4 regions of the Lysinibacillus sp. G1-3 genome follow, and region 1 is predicted to be linked to each of the others. Evidence: riboswitches for the same ligand, from Rfam matches in the RefSeq annotation. Region 1 holds a riboswitch; each other region holds the start of a gene.
The links. Region 1 has a riboswitch for S-adenosylmethionine ahead of ACVYAD_RS20550 (O-acetylhomoserine aminocarboxypropyltransferase/cysteine synthase family protein). Riboswitches for the same ligand answer to the same signal wherever they lie in the genome.
Positions count from the first base shown of each region.

Region 2: it holds a riboswitch for S-adenosylmethionine, as region 1 does, so the genes downstream of both, ACVYAD_RS24110 (bifunctional homocysteine S-methyltransferase/methylenetetrahydrofolate reductase) here and ACVYAD_RS20550 (O-acetylhomoserine aminocarboxypropyltransferase/cysteine synthase family protein) in region 1, are expected to answer to the same signal.
Region 3: it holds a riboswitch for S-adenosylmethionine, as region 1 does, so the genes downstream of both, metK (methionine adenosyltransferase) here and ACVYAD_RS20550 (O-acetylhomoserine aminocarboxypropyltransferase/cysteine synthase family protein) in region 1, are expected to answer to the same signal.
Region 4: it holds a riboswitch for S-adenosylmethionine, as region 1 does, so the genes downstream of both, ACVYAD_RS16545 (Na+/H+ antiporter NhaC family protein) here and ACVYAD_RS20550 (O-acetylhomoserine aminocarboxypropyltransferase/cysteine synthase family protein) in region 1, are expected to answer to the same signal.

Region 1 covers NZ_JBWHYQ010000021.1:89,345-97,017, forward strand. Annotated here, with positions in the region: gene ACVYAD_RS20530 (response regulator transcription factor) at 1-126, opposite strand, end outside; gene ACVYAD_RS20535 (MerR family transcriptional regulator) at 508-738, shown strand; gene ACVYAD_RS20540 (homoserine dehydrogenase) at 793-1,779, opposite strand; gene ACVYAD_RS20545 (hypothetical protein) at 2,472-2,858, opposite strand; gene ACVYAD_RS20550 (O-acetylhomoserine aminocarboxypropyltransferase/cysteine synthase family protein) at 3,182-4,483, opposite strand; SAM riboswitch class I at 4,601-4,714, opposite strand; gene ACVYAD_RS20555 (glycerol-3-phosphate acyltransferase) at 5,011-5,643, shown strand; gene ACVYAD_RS20560 (DASS family sodium-coupled anion symporter) at 5,825-7,306, shown strand; gene ACVYAD_RS20565 (succinate CoA transferase) at 7,583-7,673, opposite strand, start outside.
Region 2 covers NZ_JBWHYQ010000032.1:28,128-35,800, forward strand. Annotated here, with positions in the region: gene metH (methionine synthase) at 1-2,289, opposite strand, end outside; gene ACVYAD_RS24110 (bifunctional homocysteine S-methyltransferase/methylenetetrahydrofolate reductase) at 2,282-4,129, opposite strand; SAM riboswitch class I at 4,226-4,325, opposite strand; gene ACVYAD_RS24115 (protoporphyrinogen oxidase) at 4,451-5,839, opposite strand; gene ACVYAD_RS24120 (protoglobin domain-containing protein) at 6,120-7,409, opposite strand.
Region 3 covers NZ_JBWHYQ010000014.1:143,586-151,258, forward strand. Annotated here, with positions in the region: gene ACVYAD_RS16270 (alanine/glycine:cation symporter family protein) at 1-1,247, opposite strand, end outside; gene ACVYAD_RS16275 (alpha/beta hydrolase) at 1,374-2,180, opposite strand; gene ACVYAD_RS16280 (gamma carbonic anhydrase) at 2,317-2,838, shown strand; gene metK (methionine adenosyltransferase) at 3,269-4,465, opposite strand; SAM riboswitch class I at 4,764-4,881, opposite strand; gene pckA (phosphoenolpyruvate carboxykinase (ATP)) at 5,685-7,271, shown strand; gene ACVYAD_RS16295 (hypothetical protein) at 7,429-7,673, opposite strand, start outside.
Region 4 covers NZ_JBWHYQ010000015.1:31,867-39,539, reverse strand. Annotated here, with positions in the region: gene ACVYAD_RS16565 (hypothetical protein) at 339-590, shown strand; gene ACVYAD_RS16560 (DMT family transporter) at 1,055-1,984, shown strand; gene ACVYAD_RS16555 (non-ribosomal peptide synthetase) at 2,040-4,241, shown strand; gene ACVYAD_RS16550 (protein NO VEIN domain-containing protein) at 4,574-5,638, opposite strand; SAM riboswitch class I at 5,924-6,031, shown strand; gene ACVYAD_RS16545 (Na+/H+ antiporter NhaC family protein) at 6,136-7,419, shown strand; gene ACVYAD_RS16540 (DEAD/DEAH box helicase) at 7,548-7,673, opposite strand, start outside.

The DNA of each region.
Region 1 (7,673 bases):
TTTTTCAATTGCCTCTAAGCCGTCAGCAGCTTTAATAACATTGTAGCCTTCATTTTTTAAATAGATTTCAATACCATCACGAATATCTTGATCATCGTCTGTAACAAGAACTGTTAGTTTCGTCATGATATACACCTCGCTCTCAATAAATAGTGTACCTTTTAAATCTTAAAAACCAGTTATTATAAAAATGAAGAAATTCTTAAGATTTTAATGAATCTCATTACCAAATTTGTGAGTTGTTTTCCGTTCCGGTTGGGGCGTTTGATTAGTCGCTTGGATCAACTAAGGTTGTCCCCCAATAAAAAATAATAGTTGTACCTGTTAGACGAATTAATTAGAAAAAAAGACATTGTTAATACTAGTCCCCACAGCCCATTAACATTAATAATACAGATTTATCAAAAAGTAAACAATTACCATTTTCCTTTTTCTTTCATTTATTAACCTACAGTAGGCTTTCTTTTAACGGGAGGTTATAATATAAACAACAAAAGGAGCGAAATTATGTATAAAACAATTGAAGAAACAGCCATCGACCTTAGTATGCCAGAAGATCAAATACTTCGCTTAGTTTACGAGGGCCGTATTCGTTCAGTATACGATGGGGACCAAATACTGATTAATAGTGGGCAGTTTAGTACTTATTTTGAGCAGCTAGATCGTATTAAAGAGGAAATTGAAATTTGGCGGAATACTCCTATTCCAGAGGATATTGATGTTAAAGATGAGGATTAAAAAAATGCCTATCATTCAAACAAGTTGAGCATTGTTGAATGATAGGCATATCTATTATATTGTTACGACAAACCCGGCTCTTTTACCGATAATTTCGGCATAATCTTCTACCATTACACTAGCTGTTGGATACATACCTGCTCCAGGTCCAACTAGCGTTAAAGTGCCAATATAATTTGTATCTAATGCCACAGCATTATTGACGTCATCAACGGGGTAAAGTGGATGTTCTTTATCTACTAATTGCGGGCCAACCTTTGCGACCACTTTACCATCCGCTAGTTTCTCAACCTCTGCAACGTGGCGGTAACGCAAGCCTTTTTCGCATGCTTCTTTTACTTCCTCTGCCGAAATACTATCAATACCTACTACTTCGACGTCAGCCCAGTCTGGTTGTTCACCAAATGCTAAAGCACTTAAAATCATTAATTTTTTAAAGGCGTCCTGCCCAGAAATATCATTATATGGATCTGCCTCTGCATAGCCTAAATTTTGCGCCTCTTTTAAAGCAGTTTCGAACGACCAGCCTTGTGAACGCATTTTCGTTAAAATATAGTTGGATGTCCCATTTAAAACACCTTGAATACGACTAACATCATTGACAAGCAAAATGTTTTTCATCGTTTTAATAACTGGTACACCACCAGCCGTTGTTGCCTCAAAGCCCACAAATACACCGTTTGCTTTTGCAAGGTCCTGTAGCTCTAAGCCTCGCTTTGCAAACATTACTTTATTAGCTGTGATAACATGACATTTATGTTCAACAGCGCGCTTTAAGTAAGTAAATGCTGGCTCCTCATTCACGATTGCCTCAAAAACAACCTGCATACCTGGTTCAGCTAAAACTTCATCCATACTAGTTGTCATTAAATGTGCTGTCCCTGGTACGCGTTCACGGCTGGCGTCTGTCACTAAAATTTTTGCTACTTCTAGCTCAATGCCTAATTTATTTTTAAGCTCTTCACGCTTTTCGTTTAATATATGGTAAATTCCTTGACCTACCGTTCCAAATCCTAATATAGCTGCCTTTATAGTTGCCATTTCTGTTATTCCCTCCAACTTACATTCCGCAGTTTCATTATATTTATTTCGTCTCAGCTTAATTCGTACAGATTTTGAATTGTTCGCTGACTTTACAAAGCAGGTCAGTTTGCCGTGTTTAACACTTCGTCTTCAGACAGATATTTAGTCATTGTGTTTCACTCTCACTACAAAAATATTCTGAATGAAGATACAGTCTGTGAAACACACAAATTCAAATAATTCAAAATTTAACTTATTGAAAATTGTATCGTAAATACATACATTTCACAAGAAAAATCTTTCTAGGATGGACATTTGTTTCTCCTAGAAGTGCAAAGGAAATCGTTTTCATTCCTTTTATTATATGATTTTTCACTTGATCTATAAAATATTGAAGAAATATTGACGATTCTTATAAAAACTAAGGATCATCACAATTGTGTGGGGTTGATTTCCTGGGGGGCGCCCAACCTCCACTCCAATCAACTTATACTTGGTATTAATTTTAACAAATGTCATCCACAGCTTTTGTAATGAGCCAAAAATAATTGTCTTTCTTCTATTATATTTATGTAAATACATTTATAAAAATTGTTCTTTTGAAATATATTAATAAAAATTTTTTCAATTATAATAGTATATCTTCCAACATCTAATTAAAAAACTCATTCTCTGTAGCAGCAGAGAATGAGCATAATTATATGAGGGATTTAACTAGCTTTTGCTAGTAATTTATAACGATATTGTGTTAACGCTTGTTGCACCAGTCTTATTTCCTCTAGCGTAAAATTTGGTATTGCATACGTACGTTCAACTAATTGGAACGTGCCGTATTTTAAGTAATACTCTGTTGCTGGTAGAGAGATATGACTTGCTCCATAGCCTTCATAAGCTTCAAAAACTTCTTTTACTGTATAGCCTTCTTCTTTGACATAAACAATTTCCTTAAAAGCTGAATGTCCGAAGTTCTCTTGCCATTTACTCTCAACTGATGCAAGTATGTTTTGAATGGACATGTTGTTCACAAAAACATGACCTTCATTTAACTCATAAATAAGATAAGATGCAATGTTTTGCGCACTATACACATTTCCCATTTAAAACACTCCTTTATCATCAGTATTGGTAGATAAGAGTAGTTACTGACTTAGCAACTACTCCGCTTCATATATTTCAAAAGTGGGGGAGCACTTATGAAAACTAAATGTCGAACGCTTTTCTTATTTCCTAGTATAAAACAAGGAATTAAACAAGTCAACAATACTTATCAAATTACTAGGTATTATTTTTAAAGATTTTCAGTTACCTTTACCGAATGAGGCAAGCGGATGATGTAGCAACGTTTTACGCATTACCAAATGAGGCCTATCGAATGGGAAAATACGTAAACGCTACAACATTAGTCAATGTCTTTTAGTATTTAGGCTTCTACTTGTTGCTGGATAGCTGTTACTTGTTCAATAGCTTGTTCTAAATCTGCAATAATGTCCTCTACTGCCTCTAAACCGATGGATAAGCGAATGAGCGACTCGGTTACGCCAGTTTGGATTAGCTCCTCAGCTGATAGTTGCTGATGTGTAGTAGATGCTGGATGGATAATTAATGATTTCGCATCCCCTACATTTGCTACGTGCGAGAATAATTTCACACTATCGATTAATTTACGCCCTGCTTCACGCCCACCTTTAATACCAAATGTAAGCACGGATCCGAAGCCATTTCTCAAATACTTTTTAGCTAACTCATGAGTAGGGAAATCTTCTAAGCCATTGTAATTTACATATTCCACAGATGGGTGGTTTCGTAAATATTCAGCTACCGCTAATGCATTTTCATTGTGTTTAGGAATACGCAAATGAAGCGTTTCTAAACCTTGTAATAAATTAAATGCTGCATCTGCACTTAATGTTGGTCCAAAGTCGCGTAGTAATTGCACTCGCAGTTTTGTGGCAAATGCAGCCGCTGCTGTGTCAATACCATAACGCAAACCGTGATAAGAAGCATCTGGCTCTGTAAAGCCTGGGAAGCGTCCACGAGTCCAATCAAACTTCCCTGCATCTACAACAACGCCACCTAAAGTTGTACCATGGCCGCCAATCCATTTTGTTGCGGAATGAACAACGATATCTGCACCGAAATCAATTGGTGTAGAGCCATATGGTGAAGCAAATGTGCTATCAATAATTAATGGTAAGCCGTTTTCATGTGCTACATTCGCTACTGCTTCGATGTCTAGCACTTTTAAACTTGGGTTACCGTAAATTTCAGCGAACACCGCTTTTGTTTTATCTGTAATAGCTGCTCGGAAATTTTCTGGATTTGTTTCGTCTACAAAAATTGTTTTAATACCGTAGTTTGGTAGTGTGTTGGCGAATAAATTATAAGTACCTCCGTACAAAGAGCTACCTGCAACAATTTCATCACCTGCCCCTGCTAGATTTAAAATTGAAAATGCAATAGCTGCTGCACCAGATGAAAGTGCTACCGCTGCTGTACCGCCTTCTAATAAAGCGACGCGTTTTTCAAAAACATCTACAGTTGGGTTTGTAATTCGTGTGTAAATATTGCCAGCTTCCTCTAAGGCAAAAAGACGTTGCGCATGAGCAGTGTCTTTAAAAACAAATGCCGTTGAGCGATATACGGGTACTGTACGAGATCCTGTTACCGGGTCTGGCTCTTGGCCACCGTGTAACAGCAATGTTTCTGGTTTAAAATTTGTCATTGTATACCTCCATATGGTTATTTTTTTACGATGGCACCGGAGATGAGGAGGATTTTTTAAGTAGAAAACAAAAACCCTCTTCAGCTAAGAAGAGGGTTGCGGTTGCAAGTTTTCCTCCCCTTATCTGCCAGATCCAAGTAAGAATCTGTAGGAATTAGCACCTTAGCAAGCTCGTCACTTACTGGTTGCCGGGCATCATAGGGCCTATCCCTCCGCCGCTCTTGATAAGAGTATGTGATTCAATTTCCATCGTTGTTACAAAGTATAAACATAGACATTTTCTCTGTCAACACTAAAATTTTATTTTTTCCGAAACTTCTGTCTGCTTTTTTACGTATTACGAACGCATACATTATTTTAATGATAAATGATTTATCATCAAAACTTGGGGTTGATTTCCGTTCCAACTGGGCGCTTTCCTGGGGGCGTCCAGTCGGAACGGAAATCAACTTATATACAATGGCACGTTTTAAAATGACATCCCTAGCTTTTATTGATGAGCTTATTATTTAGAAAGGAGGACTTTAATGTTAAAAGCCATTATCATTTTTCTTCTTGTTGGTTATTTGATTGGCTGCATTCATGGCTCTAAAGTTGCTCAGTTTTTATCTGGGGTAGATTTAAAAAAGACTGGTTTTGGTAATGCAGGTGCCTCTAATGCCACGCTTTCCCTTGGATGGAAATACGGCATATTAGTCGGACTTATCGATATCGGTAAAGGTGTTGCAGCTATAATCGGTGCACATGTCTATCTTGCTGATATAACACAATTAACTGAAGTACAAGTTTGGCTCTTTATCTATATCGTAGCAGCCGGTGTCATTCTAGGTCATAATTTCCCATTTTATATGGGCTTCAATGGCGGCAAAGGAACTGCTTCAATTATTGGGATATTACTCGCGATTGATTGGAAAGTTGGCTTATTTGCACTCATTTTATTTGTTATTTTTTCTTTCGTGACGAGCTTTTTAATTGTCGGTGTACTTGAATTTTATCTCGTTTTTTGTACAGCCACATATTTATGGATTCCTGGGGTCGGCCCAACGTTTATAGCCTTATTTCTTTTTAGTATAGCCATCATTTTGCATATCGAAAATATTAAACGATTGATGCTAGGAACTGAGCCTAAAGTTACCTCTGCATTCAAGAAGAAAAACTAATATCTTTTGGATATTTTTGTCTTTTCTATGACCGCGGATTTTCTCGTAACTGCCCATTATCGCTATAACTAGAGCGCATTTGAACACACTAGCTTTTTTTACAATAAATAGACAATTTACTTTCTTAATAAAGCATTTTACTAGTCGATGTTATAGAAAATGCTAGAAAGGATGAGAAAGTATGTCTACTTCTGAACAAGCAAAACCGAAACGTAATTTAAAGCCACTCTGGATTGCATTAGCCTTCGCATCCCTAATCATCATAACTTTTTTACCGAACAACGGCGATTTACCTGTAGCTGGACAACGGGCTTTGGCTATTTTAGCTTTCGCGGTCATCCTATGGGTTACAGAAGCAGTATCCTATCCCGTTAGCTCTGCCATGATTATTGCTCTAGTTACAGTTTTACTAGGATTAGCTCCGTCAATGGAAGATCCAACGAGAGAGCTAGGAACATCAGATGCATTAAAATTAGCATTAAGCGGATTTAGTAATTCAGCAGTTGCACTAGTAGCCGCAGCTCTTTTCTTAGCGGCAGCCATGCAAATTACCAATTTACATAAACGTCTTGCACTATGGATTCTTTCACTAGTAGGGACAAAAACGAAAGCCATTGTCTTCGGTGCTATTTTAGTATCTATTGCACTCGCATTCTTCGTCCCTTCTGCTACTGCACGTGCAGGCGCAGTTGTACCAATTCTACTCGGAATGGTAGCGGCATTTGGTTTACCACGCGATAGTCGACTTGCTGCTTTACTTGTCATTACCTCTGTGCAAGCTGTCTCCATTTGGAATATCGGTATTAAAACGGCAGCAGCTCAAAATATGGTCGCTTTAAATTTCATTAAAGAACAATTTGGTGTGGATATTTCATGGGGTGCTTGGTTGCTTTACGCGGCTCCCTTCTCCATCATCATGTCAGTAGCTCTATTTTTCATTATGATTACACTAATTAAGCCTGAAACAAGCAATATCGAAGGTGGCCGAGAAGTAATCAAAAAACAACTTGCGGAACTTGGCCCACTAAAAGCTCCCGAAATTCGATTAATCATAACATCTGTCGTTTTACTATTTTTCTGGGCTGCTGAGGGCAAACTCCACCCATTCGATACGACAACGGTCACAATCGTTGCAATTGCCATTTTATTAATGCCCAAAATCGGGGTCTATACGTGGAAACAAGTTGAACCGCATATTCCTTGGGGTACAATTATCGTCTTTGCAGTAGGAATTATGTTAGGAACAGTCTTGCTTAATACTAAAGGTGCATCTTGGTTATCTGATAAAGTATTCGGTTCACTCGGTTTAGATTCTATGCCAATTCTTGCAACCATTGCCCTTGTCACTTTATTCAATATTCTTATTCACTTAGGCTTTGCGAGCGCAACAAGCTTAGCATCTGCGCTTATACCAGTATTTATCGTTTTAGCTTCAACATTAACGACTAATGTCGATCAGGTTGGTTTCGTTATCGTGCAACAATTCGTTATTAGCTTCGGCTTCCTCTTACCTATTAGTGCACCACAAAATATGCTTGCCTATGGTACAGGAGCCTTTACAACAAAAGATTTCTTAAAGTCTGGTATTCCATTAACGATCATCGGATACATCCTAGTTCTTTTATTCTCCGCAACATATTGGAAATGGATTGGATTATTGTAAGAAGCAGCTAGGGTTTTCTTTGGACACCTGATCACTTCGAGGGGCTACCTGATCACTTTACGGGCCTACCCGATCACTTTACAGCCTTACCTGATCACTTTACGGGGATACCCGATCACTTTATAGGCCTACCCGATCACTTAACAGGGCTACCTGATCAATTTACGGGCTTAACCGATCACTTCGTAGAGCTACCTAAACTTTCGGGACAACATTATTAACAATGAAAAGCCTTGAAGGAACAAATAAACTATCCTTCAAGGCTTTTTCAATTTATTATTTCGATAAAGCTGGGTTCTTCATCGTGCCATTTTTTGCGTAATTCACATGCCATGAGAGCGCTTTTTCTAAAACATGTGGCGTATGA
Region 2 (7,673 bases), on a different contig from region 1:
CTTCTCCTTACGAATCGTTTCTATTAACTGAGCAGGTGTTACTTTAATGCCAAGATCAATTACCTTATAGCCATTATTACTTAAAATAATATCGACAAGGTTTTTCCCAATATCATGCACATCGCCTTTTACAGTAGCGAGTACCATTTTCCCCTTGCCAGCACTCTCTTCATTTTTCTCCATGAATTGCTCTAAATGTGACACTGCTGCCTTCATAACCCCTGCTGATTGTAACACCTCTGCTACGATGAGCTGATTATCGTTAAATAAACGGCCAACCTCTGCCATTCCGTCCATTAATGGGCCATTAATAATATCAAGCGGTGTTTCGAAAATTTCACGAGCAGCATCTAGATCCTCAATAAGCCCTTCCTTTGTACCTTCTAAAATATAGTAAGCTAAGCGACCTTCTACTGTTTTCGGAATATCTGCCTCTGTTTTTTCCTTCTTTTTATCACGATAGAAATCCGTGAAAACAGCTAATGTTTCATCATTTGTATGGAAGAGTAAATCATTGGCTAGCTTAATTTCCTCCTCAGGAATGGATGCATAACGTTCTAGCTTCTCCGTATTCACAATTGCATAATCTAATCCAGCCTGTGTACAGTGATATAAATATACGGCATTTAATACTTCACGACCTACTGGTGGTAATCCGAACGAAATATTACTTACACCAAGCACCGTTAATGTACGTGGCATTTTTTCTTTAATCAGGCGAATTCCTTCTACCGTTTCAAGTGCTGAACCAATATACTGCTCATCTCCCGTTCCTACTGGGAACATTAATGGGTCAAAAATAATATCTTCAGGAGCAATACCCCACTTTTCTGTTAGCAATTTATAGGAACGTTCAGCAATCTCAAGCTTGCGCTGTCGATCAACCGCCATGCCTTGCTCATCAATTGTCCCCACTACTAAAGAGGCACCATATTTTTTCACTAGCGGTAAAACTGCGTCAAAACGCTCCTCGCCATCCTCTAGGTTTATAGAGTTAATAATGGCTTTCCCTTGAGAAAACTTAAGTGCTTCCTCAATTACTTTTTCATCTGTCGAGTCAATTACAAGAGGTACTTTTACTTTTTTTACAACCTCCTGCATAAAGCCACGTATATCTTCTAGTTCATCGCGGTCAGGGTTTGCTAAACAAATATCGATAACATGTGCTCCATTTTTCACCTGGGCACGCGCGATTTCTGCAGCTTCCTCAAACTTCCCGTCAATAATTAAATTTTTAAACTTACGAGAACCGATTACATTCGTCCGTTCTCCAATAAATAACGGACGCATAGAATCGTCATACACCAATGGCTCGATACCAGAAACTACATGACCATGTGTGGCATCTGGTAATTGACGAGGCTTTTGGTCCTTTAGCACTTCTCGAATAGTAGCAATATGTGCTGGAGTTGTACCACAGCAGCCTCCTACAATATTTAACCACCCCTTTTCCGCAAAGCCTTTTAGCTTTTGTGACAGCGAATCAGGTGACTCATGGTAGCAGCCTTCCTCGTCAGGTAAGCCTGCATTCGGGTAACAGCTAATATAGCCTGTTGAAAGCTCTGCTAGTGAACGGATATGATCCGTCATAAACTCTGGTCCAGTTGCACAGTTTAAGCCAACTGATAATGGCTTAATATGCTCGATGGAAATGTAAAAAGCATCAATTGTTTGACCGGCCAATGTTGTTCCCATCGGTTCAATTGTTCCTGATATCATCACAGGTAGCTCTTTTTCAGTTGCCTTAAAAGCACGAGATACCCCTAATGTTCCTGCCTTAACATTCAACATATCCTGACTAGTTTCTAGCAACAGAACGTCAGCTCCGGCTTCGATTAATGCCTTGGCCTGAACATAGAAGTTTTCCTCTAATTCATCAAATGTAATACCACCTGTAACTGACAAGGTTTTTGTGGTTGGTCCCATAGCCCCCGCTACAAAACGTGGCCAATCGGATGTAGAAAACTCATCTACTACTTTGCGTGCAATTTCCACAGCACGTGTATTGATTTCTTCTGCCTTCGCACCAAGATCATATTCATTTAATACAAGTGGAGTACTTCCAAATGTATTTGTACAAATAATATCTGCTCCAGCTTCTAAATATTTTCTATGAACTTTTTCAAGCACATCTGGTCTAGTTAGCACGAGATTTTCATTACAGCCATCATATTCCTCGCCGCCAAAATCCTCTGGTGATAAATTTTCATTTTGTAGCATTGTACCCATTGCGCCATCAAGAATTAAAATTCGTTTCTCTAGTTGTTCTTCAATCAAGTGCTTAGCCATTTATACTTACCCCTTTTTTCTGTTCATCCAATTGCTCAATAAATTTCATCAATTCTAGTGTCATGTCATAGCGTAAAAATGGTGTGATGAGGTAAATACCATTGAAATATTCCGCTGCTACTTCTACTAATTCCTTGGCAATTGCAATCCCTTCTAGTGTTGCGCGTTCTTTATCATCGCCACATGCCTTCATACGGGCTAACACATCATCGGATAGTTTGATGCCTGGCACTTCATGATGTAAAAACTCCGCACTTTTATAGCTCGTTACTGGCATAATACCTATATAAATTGGTGTTTCTAAATGCTTTGTCGCCTCGTATATTTCCACGATTTTTTCCTTTGTATAAACAGGCTGCGAAATAAAATAATCTGCCCCATATTCAATTTTCTTCTCTAATCGAGATACCGCGCGATCTAGTACACGTACATTAGGATTAAAGGCAGCCGCTACAGAGAAATTCGCCTTTTTACGAAGTGGTTTCCCCGAGAACGATACACCTTCATTTAACTGTTTTATTAATTGGATTAGCTCCATTGAAGATACGTCATAAACGCTTGTGGCCCCTGGGAAATCGCCCACCTTCGTCGGATCTCCAGTCACTGCTAAAATATCGTGAATACCTAGTGCATTTAATCCCATTAAATGTGATTGAAGTCCAATTAAATTACGATCTCGGCATGTTATATGAGTTAACGGTCGTACCCCGTGTGTTTCTTTCAGTAAGGCACCCATTGCGACATTACTAATCCTTGGAGAAGCAAGTGAATTATCTGCCATCATGACTACATCTGCGCCCGCCTCATATATTTTTCTTGCTCCCGCAATAAAGCCTTCAATTTCTAAATGTCTTGGTGTATCTAATTCCACTATAACTGAGCGTTCTCGTTTTACTTTTACATGTAATGGTTCGTAATTTGCTGGCTCAGCCTCACGGACAATCTCTACTTTTTCTGGCTTTGCATACTTTTCTTCGACTGGAGATAACTCCTCTAAGTACTTTTTCGCTGCAGCAATATGCTTTGGTGTCGTACCACAGCAACCACCAATTAAACGTACCCCCTGATCACGAAGCTCTACAGCTGCTCGACCAAAATAATCTGCCTCCGACTCATAAACGACACGGCCATCCTCTACATCAAGAAGAGAAGCATTCGGATACGCTGACATAAATGCTTTCTTAGGAAGCTCCACACCTTCAAATGCTTGTATTGTATGGTGAGGACCTAAGCGACAGTTAACACCTACGAGATCAGCACCTAGCGCTTCAAGTTCATGTAAAGCGTTATTTAAGCTCATTCCATTTTGTAAAATTCCTGGTTCGTGCATAGAAACTTGAGCAATAATCGGTAATTTCGTTTTAGCTCGTAGCATTGCTAAAGTCGCTGTTAACTCTTCAAAATCATAATATGTCTCAAGTAAAAGGCCATCTGGATTTCCTGCAAGTAAAACGGTTGCCTGCTCATCAATTGTTGCTAAAATTCCCTCTAACGTTGCGTCGCTTTTTCGAATACCACGGATTCCCCCAATAGTACCTAAGACAAATTGTCCACCATCTGCCGCTGCTCGTTTTGCAATCGTTATAGCAGCTTCATTAAACTGCTGCACACGAGATTCTAATCCATAGCGGGCTAATTTTATGGCATTAGCTCCGTAAGTGTTCGTTTGAATAATATCGGCACCTGCCGCTATATACTCTCTATGAATCTTTTCAATTAATTCAGGTCTTTGTATATTCATTTCCTCGTGGCAATACTCCAAGCCATAGCCATATAAAACTGTACCAATTGCACCATCTGCTGTAAGAACATGCGTTTTTAACCTTTCAAGCAATCCCATAAAACTAGCCTCTCTTCCTTTATTTATAAAAATTAAAATGCAAAAAGCCTTCTTTTACATAAAAAGAAGGCTTTAACGTTTCGTCATTGTTTTTCCTTCTCATCTTCGACACTACGGTCCTCTGGATTTAGCACCTGACAATAAGTTGGTTGCTGAAGCTTCATAGGGCCAGTCCCTCAGCTTCTCTTGATAAGAATGTTGTATGAATTTTTTAAATAATTAAAAGAATCATATCGTTTACGAACGATTGAGTCAAGACTATTTCACAGAACAGAGGTAAAATCTCACGAAAAATACCATATTTTGATTTAAATCAAACAATTACGATAGTTTTTCAGCAAGCTCCTCACCAATTTTTTTACCATTTTGAATACACGCACCTATGCCCACTCCGAAATAAGAGCAACCCGCTATTGATAAATTCGGATAGTTTTTCTCAAGCTCTTGTACGAGACCTTGCAACGCTTCACGATGTGCCAAATCATACTTTGGCATTTGGTCGATCCATTTTGTCACGTCCACAATTGTTGGAGTTTCCTCAATCCCCAAGCTTTTTCTTACATCCTCTAGAGCAACCGCTGCTAACTCTTCATCTGACATCAAACGCAATCTCTCATACTCAGGGTTAATGCTCTTATAAAAAAGTCGTACAAGTAATTTTCCTTCTGCTGACGTGTGTTTCCACTTGCGACTTGTCCACGTTGCTGCATTACAAATAACATCCGAATTATGTGACACAATATAGCCTGTTCCATCCGCGGGTAATCTATTATCTGGTACATCAAACCCTAAGTAAATCGTAATGGCGGATGCAGTATTGAATTGTTCAAAATAGCCGTTCAAAGATTCATCCTGCAATAAGCTTTGTACCGCTTCATTTGGCAGTGCCATGACAACATGATTTGCTTCAATTATTTTACCGTTTGCTAATGTAACGGAGTACTGATTCTCCTGCTTTTTAACACTTATAGTGGCAATCCCTTTTATAATTTCTACATCCGTTAATGTTTCTTCAAGTCGATCAATTAATGACGATAAACCATTTTTAAATGAAATAAATTTTTTATTGGCGGCTTTCAAAAATTGTTCCCTGTTTGCATCAAAGCCTTTAATAATACTACCGTAATCGTTTTTGTAATCGATTAAATACGGTAAAGTGGAAGCAATTGAAAGTTGATTTAAATCTCCCGAGTATACACCTGCAAGTACGGGCGCTATTTGGTTTTGAACAAGCTCCTCACCTAAATAGTACGTTAAAAATTCCCCAATCGAACTTTCCTTTGTAAACTCTTCATTTGGCATGGTTAAATCCTTTAATGCTTCTTTTTTACCTTTCTCTGATACAAGCGTGCTTTCCTCTAGAGATTGTAAGCTCATAGGAATACCAAACGTTGAATCTGCTGGGATAGCATGTAGCTCATTATTTGTGAAAATATACGAAACACCCGTTTCGTTATACACAAGATTTTGTTCAAAATTAAGTTCTTCTACTAACTCCATAACACCTTTATGACGCGCTACTATAGAATCTGCTCCTGTTTCCATGATAAAGCCTTGTTCATATGCAGAGTGAAGCTTACCACCAAGGTATGTATTTTTTTCAACGAGTACAAGCTTTACATTTAAGTTTTTCTCCTGAACTTGACGTTGTAAATAATGCATCGTACACAAACCCGTAATTCCGCCACCTAATACAACTACTGTTTTCATATTAACCGCCCCTATTTTTAGTTCTTTATTTCAGTATAAACTTTTTTTATCGAAAATTACGTTAAACCCTTTACAAATTTAGCAAAAATGGAGCTATCCAGCGCATAGGATAGCTCCATTCTTTTCTATGTTCAATTAGTATATATTGAATTTAACAGCATATTTTCACCGGTATTTTTATCTACCTAGCGGATCGTATATATTAACAGTTGATATAGTGTTATTATACACTACAGTGTAAAGCATCTTTATTTTTCTTTGTCTCTTGCTTTTCACTTCATTAATTTAAATTTTGTGCAAAGCTAGCTAGTTCTTCAGCGGAATTTTTCACTTCATTAAAAGCAATACCTAATTGACTTAGTACTTCTACTATTGCTTGTACTTCTTTTTCCATCTGTCCATTTTGTTCTTTGGCTTCGGTCATAGCGTCCAATATATTAGTAAATTGGCCTTCCGTTTGAACCATGTTTTCCTCACCAGAAGTTACCTCTTCTTGAATATTACTAAGCGAGTGAACAAGTTTATCAGTCCGCTCATTCGTTTTATGTAATAAAGTCGCAACCGATGTGACAGATTCCTTTGTTTGAATCGATAGTTTTCTCACTTCATCTGCAACAACACTAAAGCCTTTACCCGCTTCTCCAGCGCGAGCCGCTTCTATTGCCGCATTTAAAGCTAACAAGTTCGTTTGATTAGCAATATTTGTCACAACATTCATAATCGATTCCATTTCCCTTGACATATCTGCCAACTGTGTAATATTTTCCGCTATACCATCAAGCGAATTAATAATATTACTCATATTTTGCGATTGATTCTTTAATCGTTCACGACCTTCTAATGCCTGACTCTCAGCCATAGTCGACACTTGAAGTGATTTTTTTGCCAGTTGTTTAATTTCATCCGATTGTTCACTTAAGCGATGAAACGAGTTGTTTGTTTCCAATGATATTGTGGCAAGACCTTCCGAAGACGCTACGATTTTTTTCTCTATTACTTCTTTTCTACGTTCTATTTTTTCATGAAGCTGCTCAATGGTATGCTCAAAAGCCTCTAAAACTAACTGTTGCTCAAAATTAGATATTTTTGAGATAGCCCTAATTGTATTAAGTTGATCCATTGGATGATGAACATGTTCTTCAACTAAGTCAATAAATGATGCCGTTAAATCTTGAAAAGCACAAATATACCATTGTGTTTTAAGCCCGATATGTACATGTACTTTAGCAATTTTAACTCTTCTTTGATAAAAATCATCATCAATCGTACCATTAAACATTTCAATAATATGACGTCTTAAAGTAATTTTCAGCTTCTCTACAGAACTATGTTTATTAATAATATCTACTAGAGTACGTTCAGTTACAATCATTTCATAAAATCGATTAACAATGTTATCAATATTGCCTTCTACAAAAGGTTGAAAGGCTTTTAAATATTGTAAATCCCGCTCCGTCAATTTAAGCAAATCAATTTGCTTTTTTATTGAATTGCGATTCGCTATATCCATTTTTACAATGTATTGCTCTAAATCTAACGCCGTTGTCTTTCTCTGTTTTTGAAAAATCACACATTTACCCTCTTTCATGCCGTGTACTTTTAAAAGCTGAGAAAAATTTTATTCCATTCACTTAAAAATAAAAAAACATCACCATAACGTACAGTTGATTTCCATTCGGGCTAAGCGCCTTCCTGTGGAATTGTCATCCCTAACTTTTAGTGAGAACACCCTCAGTATTACTTATGACTCTGTCCCTTTGTTAAATCAACTAAAAATGGTAACTTTATAATTAGCTATCGCTACTAACTACCTTTCAAAATCCCTCATATACCT
Region 3 (7,673 bases), on a different contig from region 1:
TTAGCTAGCCAAATGACGACCTTCTCTGTAGTTCCTGAGAATAAATAAGCCACATTTGTTTCGGCAATGTAGTAGTATGCCATAATCGTCGTGAAAGCAAAGAAGAATAATGCGATCGCTACGAATGGTCCACCAAAGCCTGGTAATGAAGAGTCAACTGCATATTGTGTATATGCTGCACCTTCTTTAATACTTTTCGCAAATGTTACTTGCTCATCTCCAGTTAATCCACCTTTATTGAAATCACCAACATAAACATATGAATCAGTGCCTTCTGCAGCTTTTTCATCCTGTACATTGTACATGCCAGTAAATAAAATCATAAATGCAGTAGCTGAACAAATTAATAATGTATCAATGTATACAGAAGCCGCTTGCACGATACCTTGTTTAGCAGGGTGTGATACTTCTGCTGCAGCAGCCGGATGCGCACCTGTCCCTTGCCCTGCCTCATTTGAATAAATACCACGTTTAACCCCCCATGCAATAGCGGAGCCAACAATACCACCGAAGATTTCTTGCGCACCAAATGCACTAGAAAAAATTAATGAAAATACAGCTGGTACTTCTTTAATATTCATTGCGATAATGACAATGGCCATAAGAATATATGCTAATGCCATAAACGGTACAATGACCTGTGCAGCATTGGCAATCCATTTTACCCCACCGATAATAATAGTACCTAATAATACAACAATAATAAGTCCTGTAATCCAAGTGTCAACAGAGAAAGCGTTTTCAACAGCTGTCGCAATTGCATTTGATTGAACACCCGGCATCAACACTAACATGGCAGCTAATGCAGCAACAGCGAAAATGACAGCAAACCATTTTTGCCCCATTCCCTTTTCTATGTAAAAAGCTGGCCCACCACGATATTCTGTATCTTTCTCTTCTTTATAAATTTGAGCTAATGTCGACTCAACATAAGCAGTTGCCGCACCAATAAAGGCGATTGCCCACATCCAAAAAACAGCACCAGGTCCCCCCATCCCGATTGCTGTAGCTGTACCGGCAATATTACCTGTCCCTACTCGACCAGATAATGCAATAGACATTGCTTGGAAAGATGAAATCCCCTTTTCCGATTTTTCGCCTTTAAACATTAAAACAAACATATCTTTAATGTGTCTTACTTGTAGGAACCTTGTAATGATTGAAAAGAAGAGCCCAATTAACAAAATGCCATAAATAAACCACGGTCCCCATAAAATCTCATTCATTTTCCCAACGATTGCTTCCATTTTACCCCTCCAATTTGAAAAATAATACTTTAGGTCATTATAGTATTACACTTTTCAGAAAATTACAACATTATATTCAAGTAACAAAAAGTTAGTAATTTTCTAGTTAATTGGAGAGGTCATTCACTACTTAATTATATAGCCAATGTTTCGAAGAGCATTATTAATAAAATCACGTATATAAACAAAAATCTCATCACGCTCTACTTCATGAAATAGATTATGATAACTGTTTGCCCATTCTTTAAATTGAAACTCTGTAAAGTCCTGCAGATGAAGCCAATTACGAGTTTGTTTAGTTTCAGTAATATTATCTTTTTCAGCTGTCATCACTAACATAGGTCTATTAGGGAATTCTGCCTTAGGCAATAACACTAAATTGCGCATCATTTGCTGTAGTTCTCGATACCATTTCACTGAAACAACTGACGAAAAAGGAACTTCATCCTTCATCTCATCTCTACCTTCTACACTGCGCGTTAAAGTTTCTATAGTAATTTCATGAGTCAGCTTCACATTTGCAGTCAGGGCACTTAAACTAGTTAAAGCATTTGATAATTTACCTGGCAGTAGCTTTAAATGAAGCCATGGTGAAGTTAAAATAATTCCTGCGCATTCATATTTTCGTTTTTGCATGGTATGTAGTAATAGTGTCGCACCAAGCCCATGTCCTATTAAAAAGACAGGTAGATTATACGAAAAAGCATTCTCGATCAAATGCCTTGTATATTTGTTGTATTCTTTAAAATCTTCATCGTGAACATTTGAAAATCCTTTATTCACTCCATGATTAGGTAAATCCCCCATGACTATGTGGAAGCCTTCCAATCTTAATTTTTCTATAAGCCATGCATACCAGCGGTGATTTTCATATGCACCATGAAGAATTGCAACCACAGCCTTTGCTTGTCCATCAGCTTCCCATTTCCACATTTCACATAGTCCTCCTAAAAAAATAATTACACAATGATTATAACGAAATATCTAGCTCATTTTAATTTAATATTTCCATCAAGTTGCGTATTTGATACGATAATATTACATCATAGAAAGAAAAGAGGCGATTCTCATGATCTATCCATTTAAAGGTAAAACACCCAATATTGATCCATCTGTATTTATTGCCGATTATGCGACCATAACTGGTGACGTTACAATAGGTGCTGAAACAACTATTTGGTTTAACACAGTTATTCGAGGGGATGTATCACCGACAATTATCGGAAAAAGAGTTAGTATTCAAGACCTCTGTTGCTTGCATCAAAGCCCTAAATATCCACTAATTATCGAAGATGAGGTAACAGTCGGACATCAAGTAACTTTACATAGCTGTACGATTCGTAAGAAAGCCTTAATAGGTATGGGCTCTATCATATTAGACGGAGCGGAGATTGGAGAGGGTGCATTTATTGGGGCGGGTAGCCTTGTTCCTCCAGGCAAAGTCATTCCTCCAAATAGCTTAGCATTAGGGCGTCCCGCAAAAGTTGTAAGAGAATTAAATGATGAAGATATAGAAGATATGGAACGCATCATACATGAATATGTAGAAAAAGGCCAATACTATAAATCTCTTCAACCAAAAAATAAATAGTTCTTTCAACTAAATCAAAGCAGCTCCACGTTGCTTGGACAACCGATCCCCACGTGATTGTATATGTCGCTTATTTTTTGATCAATTATGCCTCGGCATAATTGCGTCCGGAATCGGCTTTGTGCTTAGGCCTGCGTGAGGGCCGACACGATGTCGGTCATTTCGGTAATGCCACAGGACATGTCCCTTTTACCGATGTAGGTCAGTTAGTCGTTATCGCATGAATGCGATGGTTTTAGGCTAACATCCCCTAAGCACTCTTTTCTGATTCCGTGACATCCACCGGGGGCTTTAACTTCTTTCAACGGGTGTTTAGACACCCGCTGAAAGAAGTTAAAAACAACGAAAGGGGCAATAGCATGTTAAGCCCCTTTCTGTAATAGTATCTTAAAATATTTGTCCAACTACTTTATTACTTTAGCTGAATAGTTTATAAACCTGCTTTTTCTTTTAATGCGTCTGCTTTGTCCGTTTGTTCCCAAGGTACATTTAAGTCTGTACGACCGAAGTGACCATATGCTGCAGTTTGCTTATAAATTGGGCGACGAAGGTTAAGCATTTTAATAATCCCTGCTGGGCGTAGGTCAAATAGCTCGCGTACCCATTTTACAATTTCACTTTCCGTAACTTTTCCTGTCCCGAATGTATCAACAGCAATAGATACAGGTTGAGCAACACCAATAGCATAAGCTAGTTGTACTTCAGCTCGATCTGCTAAACCAGCTGCTACGATATTTTTTGCCACATAGCGGGCTGCATATGCCGCTGAACGGTCTACCTTAGTTGCATCCTTACCAGAGAAAGCACCACCACCATGACGGGCATAGCCACCGTATGTATCAACGATGATTTTACGTCCAGTTAGACCAGCATCTCCTTTTGGACCACCAATTACGAATCGGCCAGTTGGGTTGATGAAATATTTAGTCTCGGCATCTAATAATTCACTCGGAACAACTGGAGCAATAACGAATTCTTTTAAGTCTGCTTGAATTTGCTCAAGTGTAGCTTCTTCGTCATGCTGTGTAGAAATGACAATCGTATCAACTCGCACTGGTACATTGTTTTCATCATACTCAATTGTTACTTGTGTTTTTCCATCTGGACGTAAATAACCTAGTTCACCAGATTTACGTACTTCCGTTAAACGACGAGCCAATTTATGCGCTAAACTAATTGGTAACGGCATAAGCTCTGGTGTTTCGTTACATGCATAACCGAACATTAAGCCTTGGTCACCTGCGCCAATTGCTTCAATGTCAGCGTCTGTCATAGAGCCTTCACGTGCCTCTAATGCTTGGTCAACACCTTGAGCAATATCAGGTGATTGTTCACCAATAGCAACAAGTACTGCTAGATTTTCAGCATCAAAGCCATATTTCCCACGTGTATAACCGATTTCTGCTACAGTATCACGAACGATACCTTTAATGTCTACATAAGTAGACGTAGTAATTTCTCCTGCTACTAATACTAAACCAGTAGTTACTGTTGTTTCACACGCTACACGTGCGTTTGGATCTTCTGCTAAAATAGCATCTAAAATGGCATCCGAGATTTGATCACAAATTTTGTCTGGATGTCCTTCTGTTACACTTTCTGATGTAAACAGTCGACGTTTTGTCATTTGGTTTTCCTCCAATTACTTTTACAAATAATATTTGCGAATTAATACGGTACTCATTACCCATGTCAAGCCCGCTCCTATAGATTGAACTCTAAAGCAGTTGTCGCTGTCGCTACGTTTCACTACGCTTTCGCATAAAAAACAACTACTGCTTTTAACACGAGGTTTTCGAAAGATCCGTCATTATAATAAGGAAAGGACTATATACTTACCTTTACATTCGTTTTTAACAATAAAAAAATCCTTTTCTCACGCTTACTTTACATGAGGAAAGGAATAATGACTTCGTAACCTTTCACTCTTATCGTTCAAGGGGTTTCCCTTGCATCAGGTTGGCACCAGCGCATGTCGTGAAATAGTTCATGCAGGTTGCCGGGTTTCACAGGGCCTGACCCTCCACCAGCTCGGGATAAGAGTATCCGTTCAATATCTCATAATACGGAAAAGGTCGAACGTTGTCAAATATTTTTAACTTCTTTCAGCGAGTGCCCAAACACCCGCTAAAATAGGGAAACTCAGTGTAAGAACGCCACGTCCTGTAGCATTACCGAAAGCGAAAATCATGTCGGCTCTCGTGCTGTCACTGTCGCAAAGACAAAAACACATTGCTGTCACTACGTTAACACTGCGCTTTCGCAAAATAACGTCTACAGGCATAAGCACAAAACCGATTCCGGACGCTTTGTTTATCTATAGCGAAAGCAAAGCGTTAGCTACAGTTATACCATTATTATGAAACTCATTTGTATTATCCTGTAAATTCAAACAAAATAATCCCTACTCTCCACCTCACATCATGTGTTAACATATGTGTAACCCTTTACAGCACATTTTGTAGTGAAAGCAAAGCGTCAGCTACGGAACATGTGGTGGATGAAAATGATTGTAGCCCCTTTTCAATCGAAGACAAGCTCCAACTAATAAAAAACAAGCTGAAAACTTCACATCCTGTGCGAACCTCATATAAGCCAAAAGCTTCTAGAACACAATTTTGCTGTGTCGAAAGTGATTGACTGATCACTTATAATAAATAGGGTAAAAAGCATTATCAAAACGAATCAATTTACTTTTTGTCGTTTTCTTGAAAAGTAATAAAATCTGAAAAATAATTTCTGAATTAGTATAGATTATTTAAGCAATTGTGTTATACTATTTTTGAAATTAAGAAAATCTCCCTCAGACTCAAGGGAATACTATAAAAAAGGATGGTATTTAATCGATGAATTCAGTAGAAATTGCAAACGAACTGAAGGAATTATTAAGCGGCAGTAACATTAATGTTCAACTTTCAGTACCACAATTAGCTGAAAAAGCTACTTCTCGTGGTGAAGCTATGTTAACAGTAGATGGCGCAGTTCGTGCAGAAACTGGCAAATACACTGGTCGTTCACCTAAAGATAAATATACGGTAGAAGAAGAGAGCACAAAAGATAAAATTGACTGGGGAAAAGTTAACCGACCAATTTCTTCTGAAGTGTTCGATAACTTATATGTAAAAGTAGTAAAATATTTAAAAGAACAGGACGAATTATTCGTATTCAAAGGCTTTGCTGGTGCTGACAAAGATTCTCAATTAAGCATTCAAGTAATCAATGAATATGCTTGGCACAATCTGTTCGCTCATCAATTATTTATCCGTCCAACTAAAGAGGAATTAGCTTCTCATGTTGCTGACTTCACAGTTATCTCAGCTCCTAATTTCAAAGCAGACCCTGCCGTTGATGGCACTGCTTCTGAAACATTCATCATTGTATCACTTGAAAAGAAAATCATCCTAATCGGTGGTACTGAATACGCTGGTGAAATCAAAAAGTCTATTTTCGGTATTATGAACTACTTATTACCACAACAAGGCATCCTTTCAATGCACTGCTCAGCAAACGTTGGTGAAGCTGGTGATGTTGCATTATTCTTCGGTTTATCTGGTACTGGTAAAACTACTTTATCAGCAGATCCTGATCGTAAGCTTATCGGTGACGATGAACACGGATGGTCTGATAACGGTGTATTCAACATTGAGGGCGGTTGCTACGCAAAAACAATTAACCTTTCTGCTGAAAAAGAACCAGAAATCTACAACGCAATTCGCTTCGGTTCTGTTTTAGAAAACGTAGCTGTTGATCCAGAAACTCGTGTTTGTGACTATGATGACGGTTCATTAACAGAAAATACACGTGTAGCTTATCCAATTCAATACATTGAAAATATTGTTGATCCATCTGTTGCTGGTCACCCAAAAACAATCATCTTCTTAACAGCTGATGCATTTGGTGTATTACCTCCAATCAGTAAATTAACAAAAGAGCAAGCAATGTACCACTTCCTAAGCGGTTTCACATCTAAACTTGCTGGTACAGAACGTGGTGTAACAGAGCCAGAACCAGTATTCTCTACTTGCTTCGGTTCTCCATTCCTTCCACTTCCAGCAACAGTTTATGCTGAAATGTTAGGTCAAAAAATTGACGAGCACGGTGCACAAGTATTCTTAGTGAACACTGGTTGGACTGGTGGCGAATATGGTACTGGTAGCCGTATGAAGCTTTCTTACACTCGTACAATGGTGCGCGCTGCAATTGATGGTAAATTAACTGATGTTGAAACAATTCAAGATTCAGTATTCGGTTTAAACATCCCAACTACTATTGAGGGTGTACCAACTGAAGTGCTTAATCCTCGTGATGCATGGGCAGATAAAGCTGCTTATGATAAAAAAGCTGCTGAACTTGCTGGTTTATTCAACGAAAACTTCAAGAAATTCTCAAATGTTTCTGAAGCTATCACAAACCTTGGTGGTCCATTAAAATAATTTACTAAGCAAAGGGAACGATTTCAGTCGTTCCCTTTTTTGTTGAAAGAGAAAATTTTTATGAAAATGAGAGAGATTTCCATACTAGACTACTCGCTATCCTTTGTATCTAGCCACTTCCACTGCCTTGCATTTTGTTGCCGCTTCCATTTCGTATTCAAAACATTAGCGTTTTAACACTTTTAATTACAGTAGCATGCCAGAAGATACACGCTGAGTGAATGGATTGATTGGAGCGGAGACTGGGCGACTCCTTGGGGATCAGCGATATAGAGGAACGAAGGCTAAAAGCATCAAGTCCTGTGATAACGCCTTCGTGACCAACATCCTGCTGTTGCTGTCGCTGCGCTTTCGCAAAAACAAAACCAAACCCTGTTGCTGCCGTTACGTTAACACTACGCT
Region 4 (7,673 bases), on a different contig from region 1:
TTTTTTGAAGGTTAGCCTCTGAAATAATTGATTTGACTGATGGAATATATTCGAAGAAAATGGAGTATACCCCTTTCGGCTGTTATTACTTGAAGTGATGAAAAGCATTTCTGATTTAAAATCATAGTTAAGTTACGAAAAATCTTTTTTTACCTAAAAAAAAAGAAAATCCCACGGAAAAGTCTACACCCTTTCCGTGGGATTTTGTGTGATTGGATATTCACTATTCTTCAAATTAAATCCATTGGCATCGTTTTCATAAATTCTCTCACTTCCCGTATCAATAAAAAGTAATTCTTTGATATCCTTTTTTAATCGTTTAAAAGAAGGTGAAAACTTTGGTTTATATATTAATCAATATATTAATTTTATTACTTATCATTTTACTTGCTGAATCATTAATGTATTTCATTACAATCAAAAATGCAAAATTAAAAAGCATTTTAACTTATATAGTAATGGCAGTAATAGCGTTTATCACCAGTCTATATATACCTAATGATTATAAGGGATGGACAAAAACATTAGCTACAGCATATTTAATTGTAGCATTAATATCTTTACTTAAAAAAAATACCGATTTTAATTAAACAAATTAAACTAGTTTAATTTAAATATATTTATGTTTTGTTAGGTGATCAGTCAAATTTATTGTATTAATCATGTTGAAATTCTCTGAATATAAAAAGCTCAATAGTTATGGCATAGCTATTGAGCTTTTTATATATGTCTCTTTTTACTTTTCATAATCACTTTGTTGCATCATTTTCTTACAATTACGCCCGAAACCAGATGTGGATTATTAGTAATAAACAAATATATTAACAAAAACTTTATTTACAATAAAAAGGTAAAAATGTATATTTATATAAACAACTAAGATTTTCCATATTATAATTAAAAAATATTAGATTCGAAGGAGGGGGCCAATGGAACATTCGAGGAAAAGTTTCTTGTATTTAAAGAATAAAAATTGACTTCTATGTTTCCCTTTCATAAGATTCGCGCTGTCTGGAACAGCTCTTACTAAATAATGTACAAGAAGGTGAGCTCTATGAGTAACTTTAGTAAAGGAGCTGTATATGCTGTTATCTCAGCTATAGGCTATGGGATAATGCCTATTTTTACCGTCAAAGCATATGAGCACGGGGTGACAGTTTACACATTGCTTTTTTTAAGATTTGCATTAAGTTCTGTGATATTTTTTTCGTATTTCCTTTTTAGAGGCATAAATATAAAAATAGGAAAACAAGGTATTAAAAATCTTTTCTTATTAGGTGGTGTATTATTTACACTATTATCTATTTTTCATTTTGAATCAATAAAATATATCTCCTCATCTATGGCAGTTCTACTCCTCTATTGTTTCCCTTTATTGGTTTGTATCATTTCCTATTTTTTATATAAAGAAAAGTTGAATATTGGATCTATGATCTCTTTAGTGGCAGCTTTCATCAGCATGATTTATTTATTGGGAGTTTCATTAGATAAAATGAATATTTATGGAGTAATATTATCTCTTCTGGCAGCTTTAGTATTTGCCATATATATGATTGTTGGAAAAAAAGTAACGATCAATAATTCTCCTGTAATAATCAGTGCTTATACAACGCTATTTGCAGGAATGGGTGTTTTCACATTTGGTTTAGTAAAGCAGGAAATTTCTTTAGATTTTAATGCTCATGCATGGCTATACATAGCATGTATGGTATTTCTCTCAACCATTATTGCTGAAATAGCATTTTTTAAGTCACTAGAATTATTAAGCTCTTCTAATGTATCGATGATTAGTATGGTAGAACCTGTCTTTACCTCTGTATTTGCTCTTGTATTTTTAAATGAACGATTACATTTTTCTCAAATTACTGGCGGTTTCTTTCTTTTAATCAGTTTAACAATATTGATTTACTTCCAAAATAAAACTGTTACTAGCCAAGAGATAAAAGAGGAATTGATTCAGAATGAACATATATTAACAAAATAGAACACGGCTCCTAAATACAATGGTATGAAATATATTATTAAAGGGGATGACATTAATGCAAGTTGCAAAGCAAGATACAAAGGACAAGTATTGGAAAACTATTTTACAAGAGTTTGAATTAAAAACGGTTGTACCTTTAGGCACATTTAATAATAATGGTTTCAAATTGACAAGAGAAAACTTTATTTTAGATGAGGAAACCAAACAGTCAATTTGGAAATTTGCTAGAACTTACAGTGTTAATGTTACTTCTATTTTATATTCAGCATGGGGAATTTTACTACAAAAGTATAATGATACAAATCATATTATGTTCGGTACAATGACTATTGATAAAGATATTTTACCTCTTTGTTTTAAATCTAATTTTAATACAACAGGATTAGAATATGTTAAGCAAATTGAATACGAGGCAAAACTGAGACAGCAATATGAAGATTTGGCTTTAGAAGAAGTTGCATCTTATAGTCAAATACAATTTAAAAATGGATTATTTGGATCAGCTTTATTGACTGGTGAAAAGGATAATAACATTCAACGACTCTGTGAAACTTACAAAATTGATATAAGCTTAGAAGTAGATTCTTTATTGGAATGTACTGTCCTTTATAATGTTGATTTATTTGATATTTTTACAATTTCTAAAGTGAACGAACATTTCATTAATATATTAACTGACCTACTATCAAACCCACATAAAACATTTAATGCCATCAATATTCTTTCAGAAACAGAAAAAAATCAAGTATTATATGATTTTAATTGCCATTTACTTAACTACGATTCAACTAAAACAATTGATGATTTTTTTGAATATCAAGTTAAAAAAGGGCCAGATAGAATCGCATTGATTTGCCAAGATAGAAAATTAACCTATAAAGAACTAAATGAAAAATCAAATCAATTAGCACATTTATTGCGCCAAAAAGGTGTTAAACCAGAAAAATTAGTTGGTTTAATAGTAGAACGATCAGAAGATTTGATAATTTGTATGTTTGCTGTCCTTAAAGCGGGAGGAGCATATCTCCCAGTTGATCCAGCTTACCCGTTAGAACGTATTAATTATATGTTTGAACAAGCAGACATAAATTTACTATTAACTCATAGCCATTTAAATATAGAATTATCAATTCCTTGCGAGAAAATATATTTTGACGATTACCCTTTACATCATTATCCTACTAGTAATTTGGATAAATTACATGATGTAAATAATCTAATGTATACTTTATATACTTCTGGTTCAACCGGTCAACCAAAAGGAGTTGCTGTTGAACATAGAAATGTTGTAGGCTATTATCATAGTTTTAGAAATGAATTCAACATAAACGAAAATGATATTATGCTACAACAATCAACAGTATCATTTGATATTTCTGTAGAAGAAATTTTCCCAATCTTGCTTACAGGCGGAACTTTAGTTATAGCTTGTAGGGATGATGTAGCCTCTACAGAAAAACTTCTAGATATAATGAGAAATAATAAAGTCACAATGATTAGTGGATTTCCACTATTATTGAATGAATTAAATAAATATCCTCTTGTAGAATCATTGCATACAATGATTAGCGGAGGCGATGTGTTAAGAAAAGAATATATCAGTAATTTGATTGACAAAGTAAAAATATATAACACCTACGGCCCTTCTGAAACTACTGTTTGTATTTCATATTTTGAAGTAACAAGTAAGAAAGTAGGAAATAATATTCCAACTGGTAAACCTATTGCTAACTATAAAGTCTATATTTTAGATAAAAATCGTCAGCCTGTCCCTATTGGTGTTCCTGGAGAAGTATGTATATCAGGCGTAGGCGTTTCTCGAGAATATTTAAATCGTCCTGATTTGACTAGTGAGCGTTTTACGCAAAATCCATTCGTAGAAAATGAGAAAATGTATATTTGTGGTGATTTAGCACGATGGTCACCTGATGGGAATATTGAATTTTTGGGTAGAATTGATAATCAAATAAAAATTGGCGGGAGAAGAACTGAGCCTGGTGAAGTTGAAGAAAAACTTTTACAACATCCTTCCATTGAAGAGGCTTGTGTTATTGCAAGAGAAAATAAAAATAAAAATAAATATCTAACGGCTTATATCGTGATGAATGAGCAAAATTCTGCCATAGAATTAAAAGAATACTTGCTGCAATTTTTGCCTGATTTTATGGTACCGTCTTATTATGTTGAATTAAATAAATTACCTTTAACGTTAAATGGTAAAGTCGATAAAAATAATTTAGCAGTTATTTTAGACTAAGTATACAGAATTTCAGGAATGTTAAAATCTTCATTATAGTATAAAACCTCTATTAAAGATTATGCCATATTAATAGAGCGTGGGATTAACGAAATTTAATCTCTACCTTTTAAAGTTTAAAAAGCTGAATACAAAAAGCTCAATAGTATTGGTCGTTCCTACCATATCTATTGAGTTTTTTAAATTTGTCTTTTCTTCAAGATTCGTCTGTTAAAGAAATCAATCAGAAAGTATTAGAACGTTACCCTCAATTTATAGAATTTAAAAATCGGACAAAACCTTCCACAGATTCTGACATAAAAGCATTTTTTATCTTTTATTAGTTTTATAATTCATTTATTGCTCTCCACTCGAGTGCCATATACATCAATTGTTGATGGAATATATGCATATTTTCGTGTCAACAAATCACTTACAGAGTTATAACTACTAAAGTCATTATCTATTTCCATCTTCATCTTACTATTCTTGCCTACACCATATACCCGTACTAGCCAAATTTCATCCTTATACAGAATGAACTTTTCCAATTCAGGATAAGTAATTGAATAGACTGCGCTTGTACTTGTTGATGTTGTACCCTTCACTTCAATTTTTATTGGTTTTGGAGGAGTCTGTGGTTGTAAATAATCGAATGCTGTAATATCGTATCCTAATCCATCACCTTGTGTTTGCGCTACATGCTCTACCTGATCTCCGTATTTTTCACCGAATACTTCTATTACTTTCTTTTTCACATATTCAAATACTTTTTGCTCTGCAATATCACCAATTTTTTTACGCTTTTTCAAGTCTTTTTGTAGCTGGTCTTGACTTACCACTCGACCCCGTTTCTTTGTACTGCCCGCTATCTTATTATTAACTCTAGACTCTCCTTGCTCGTAACTAGAAGTAGCAAACGTTTCCTCGTTAATTTCACCATCTTCTATTAGTTCTACTTCTACTTCAGGGATATCTTCATTAAGAAAACTATCAAACAAGCTAGCCCAAGCTTCAGGACAAGGAAATAAATAAGCCTGATTTCCTCGTCCATTTTCTTGAAAGGCTGAATATTTTTGCGGACGATCAGATTCCATATCTCCCCAAACATCTCTAATCATAATTGGATGTTCTAAAATTGTGTAATCTACATCCACCTTATAACCTTCATCTGACCATAGATTTTTTTCCTGCAGCTCATGCGGTTGTTCTGCAATATAACAATCTGAAGTTGCTATACCTACCGCTCGAATCGCTTGATCATAACAGCTGTAAATTTTATTACCAGCCTTAATTGTAGCCATCCGTTCGTACGCATGATTGCTATTTCCACTTTTATTTTTTTGCGGGGACCACATATATCCCCCGATAATTTCTTCCTCGTGTGTAGCATTTTGCATAACAATAAAATTACTCATATATTCACCCTTAGTTTCAAGAAACGTTCCATTTCAATTTTAATATTATTTAAATATTGTATTTTTACTATAATTCACGATTATAACATTGTCAAAAAAATCCATTATTAGGTGGATAATATTAGCTTTGAAAAATTAAAGACACTAAATTTCGCGAAAAGCTTCTCTTTATTTACTGAAACAGCCTAAAACAGATGACCTTTTTGAAATTGATTAAAAATAAGTTGCAAATATAGATGTTTTATTATAATATTTCATTATTGTGCAAAAAATAATATGTTTTTCTTCTTATCAAGAGAGATGGAGGGACTGGCCCTATGAAATCTCGGCAGCGGAACTTTGTGAGTAAGTTACTGTGCCAAATCCAGCAAGCAAAGGCTTGATAGATAAGAGGAGTGTTTTATAGATATAAGACCTCTTCTTGTTTTCAAGAAGAGGTCTTTTTTAGAGGAAAATGGACAAAGACGTATCCATTTTTAATTTTTGGAGGTAGAACAATGAAGAAAGAAAATCCATGGGCGCTAATCCCATTTGTTGTTTTTTTAGTTTTATTTATTGGTTCAGGGGTTATTACAGGTGATTTTTATGCATTCCCTGTTATTGTAGCCATTGCCATTTCGGGCGCTGTGGCTCTGGCAATGAATCGAAAAGAATCGTTTTCGAATAAGGTTGATATTTTTTGTAAAGGCGCTGGAAATTTAAATGTCATGCTGATGGTTGTTATTTTTCTATTAGCTGGAGCCTTTTCAGAGGTAGCAAAAGGCATGGGGGCAGTGGATTCCACTGTTAACTTTGCTTTGTCAGTCATTCCGCAAAACCTGCTTGTCGTAGGCTTGTTCATCATCGCTTGCTTTATCTCCCTATCAATGGGTACATCGGTAGGAACAATTGTTGCACTGGCGCCAATTGGAGTTGGGATCAGTGAGCATACCGACTTTTCCATGGCTTTAGTAATGGCAGCGATTGTTGGCGGATCGATGTTTGGCGATAATTTATCCTTTATTTCAGATACAACCATTACTGCCGTTCGTTCACAAGGCGTACAAATGAAAGATAAATTTAAGGTGAATTTTTGGATTGTGTTGCCGGCAGCTGTTGCAACAAGCATTTTTTTAGGAGTTATCACAATGGGCGAAACCGCGGCACAAGTAGAGCATTTAAGCTATAGTTGGGTAAAAATTGTTCCCTATGTATTGGTTATTATTTTTGCGCTAATTGGAATGAATGTCTTCCTTGTTCTTGCATTTGGAATTGTTCTGGCCGGGGCTGTTGGCTTAGCGGATGGTAGCTATCAGTTAATGGACCTTTTCCAAAAGATTGGCGAAGGAATGTCAGGCATGTATGAAATGGCATTTCTTGCAATCTTAATAGCTGGAATGGTGGAGATTATTAAGCTTAACGGAGGAATTGACTTCCTACTTCACCTTGCCACACGAAGAATTAAATCAAAAAAAGGTGCCGAATTTGGGATTGCCGGCCTTGTGGGCCTAACTAATTTATCTACGGCCAATAATACAGTTGCTATTTTAATTGCTGGCCCGCTTGCAAAAAATATTGCTGACCAGTATGGGATTGAGCCAAGAAAATCCGCAAGTATTTTAGATATTTTCTCCTGTACAACTCAAGGGCTTCTGCCGTACGGAGCCCAATTCCTAGCAGCCGCAAGCGTAGCCGGAATATCGCCAGTTAGTATGCTGCAGTATTCTTTCTACCCGATTTTGATAGGGATTTGCGGGGCTATTGCTATCCTTATTGGATACCCGAGACCAAAGAAAGCCTAAACTTTATCACTTTAAAGTGGCGATGTAACTTTAAAAATATTGATTATCTTGAAATAATCCAATTGTTTTGAAAAGAATTTAATCAAAACAATTGGATTTTTTATTTGAGGCTATTCATAAATATTTTTTTAGTTATTCTTCAGCGCTTTTATTGCATCATCAACATAAGGTACTTTGCTCCATAAATCCACATCGCCAATAATGACTAATCGATATTTTGCTCTAGTTACAGCCACATTTAGAATATTAGGTTT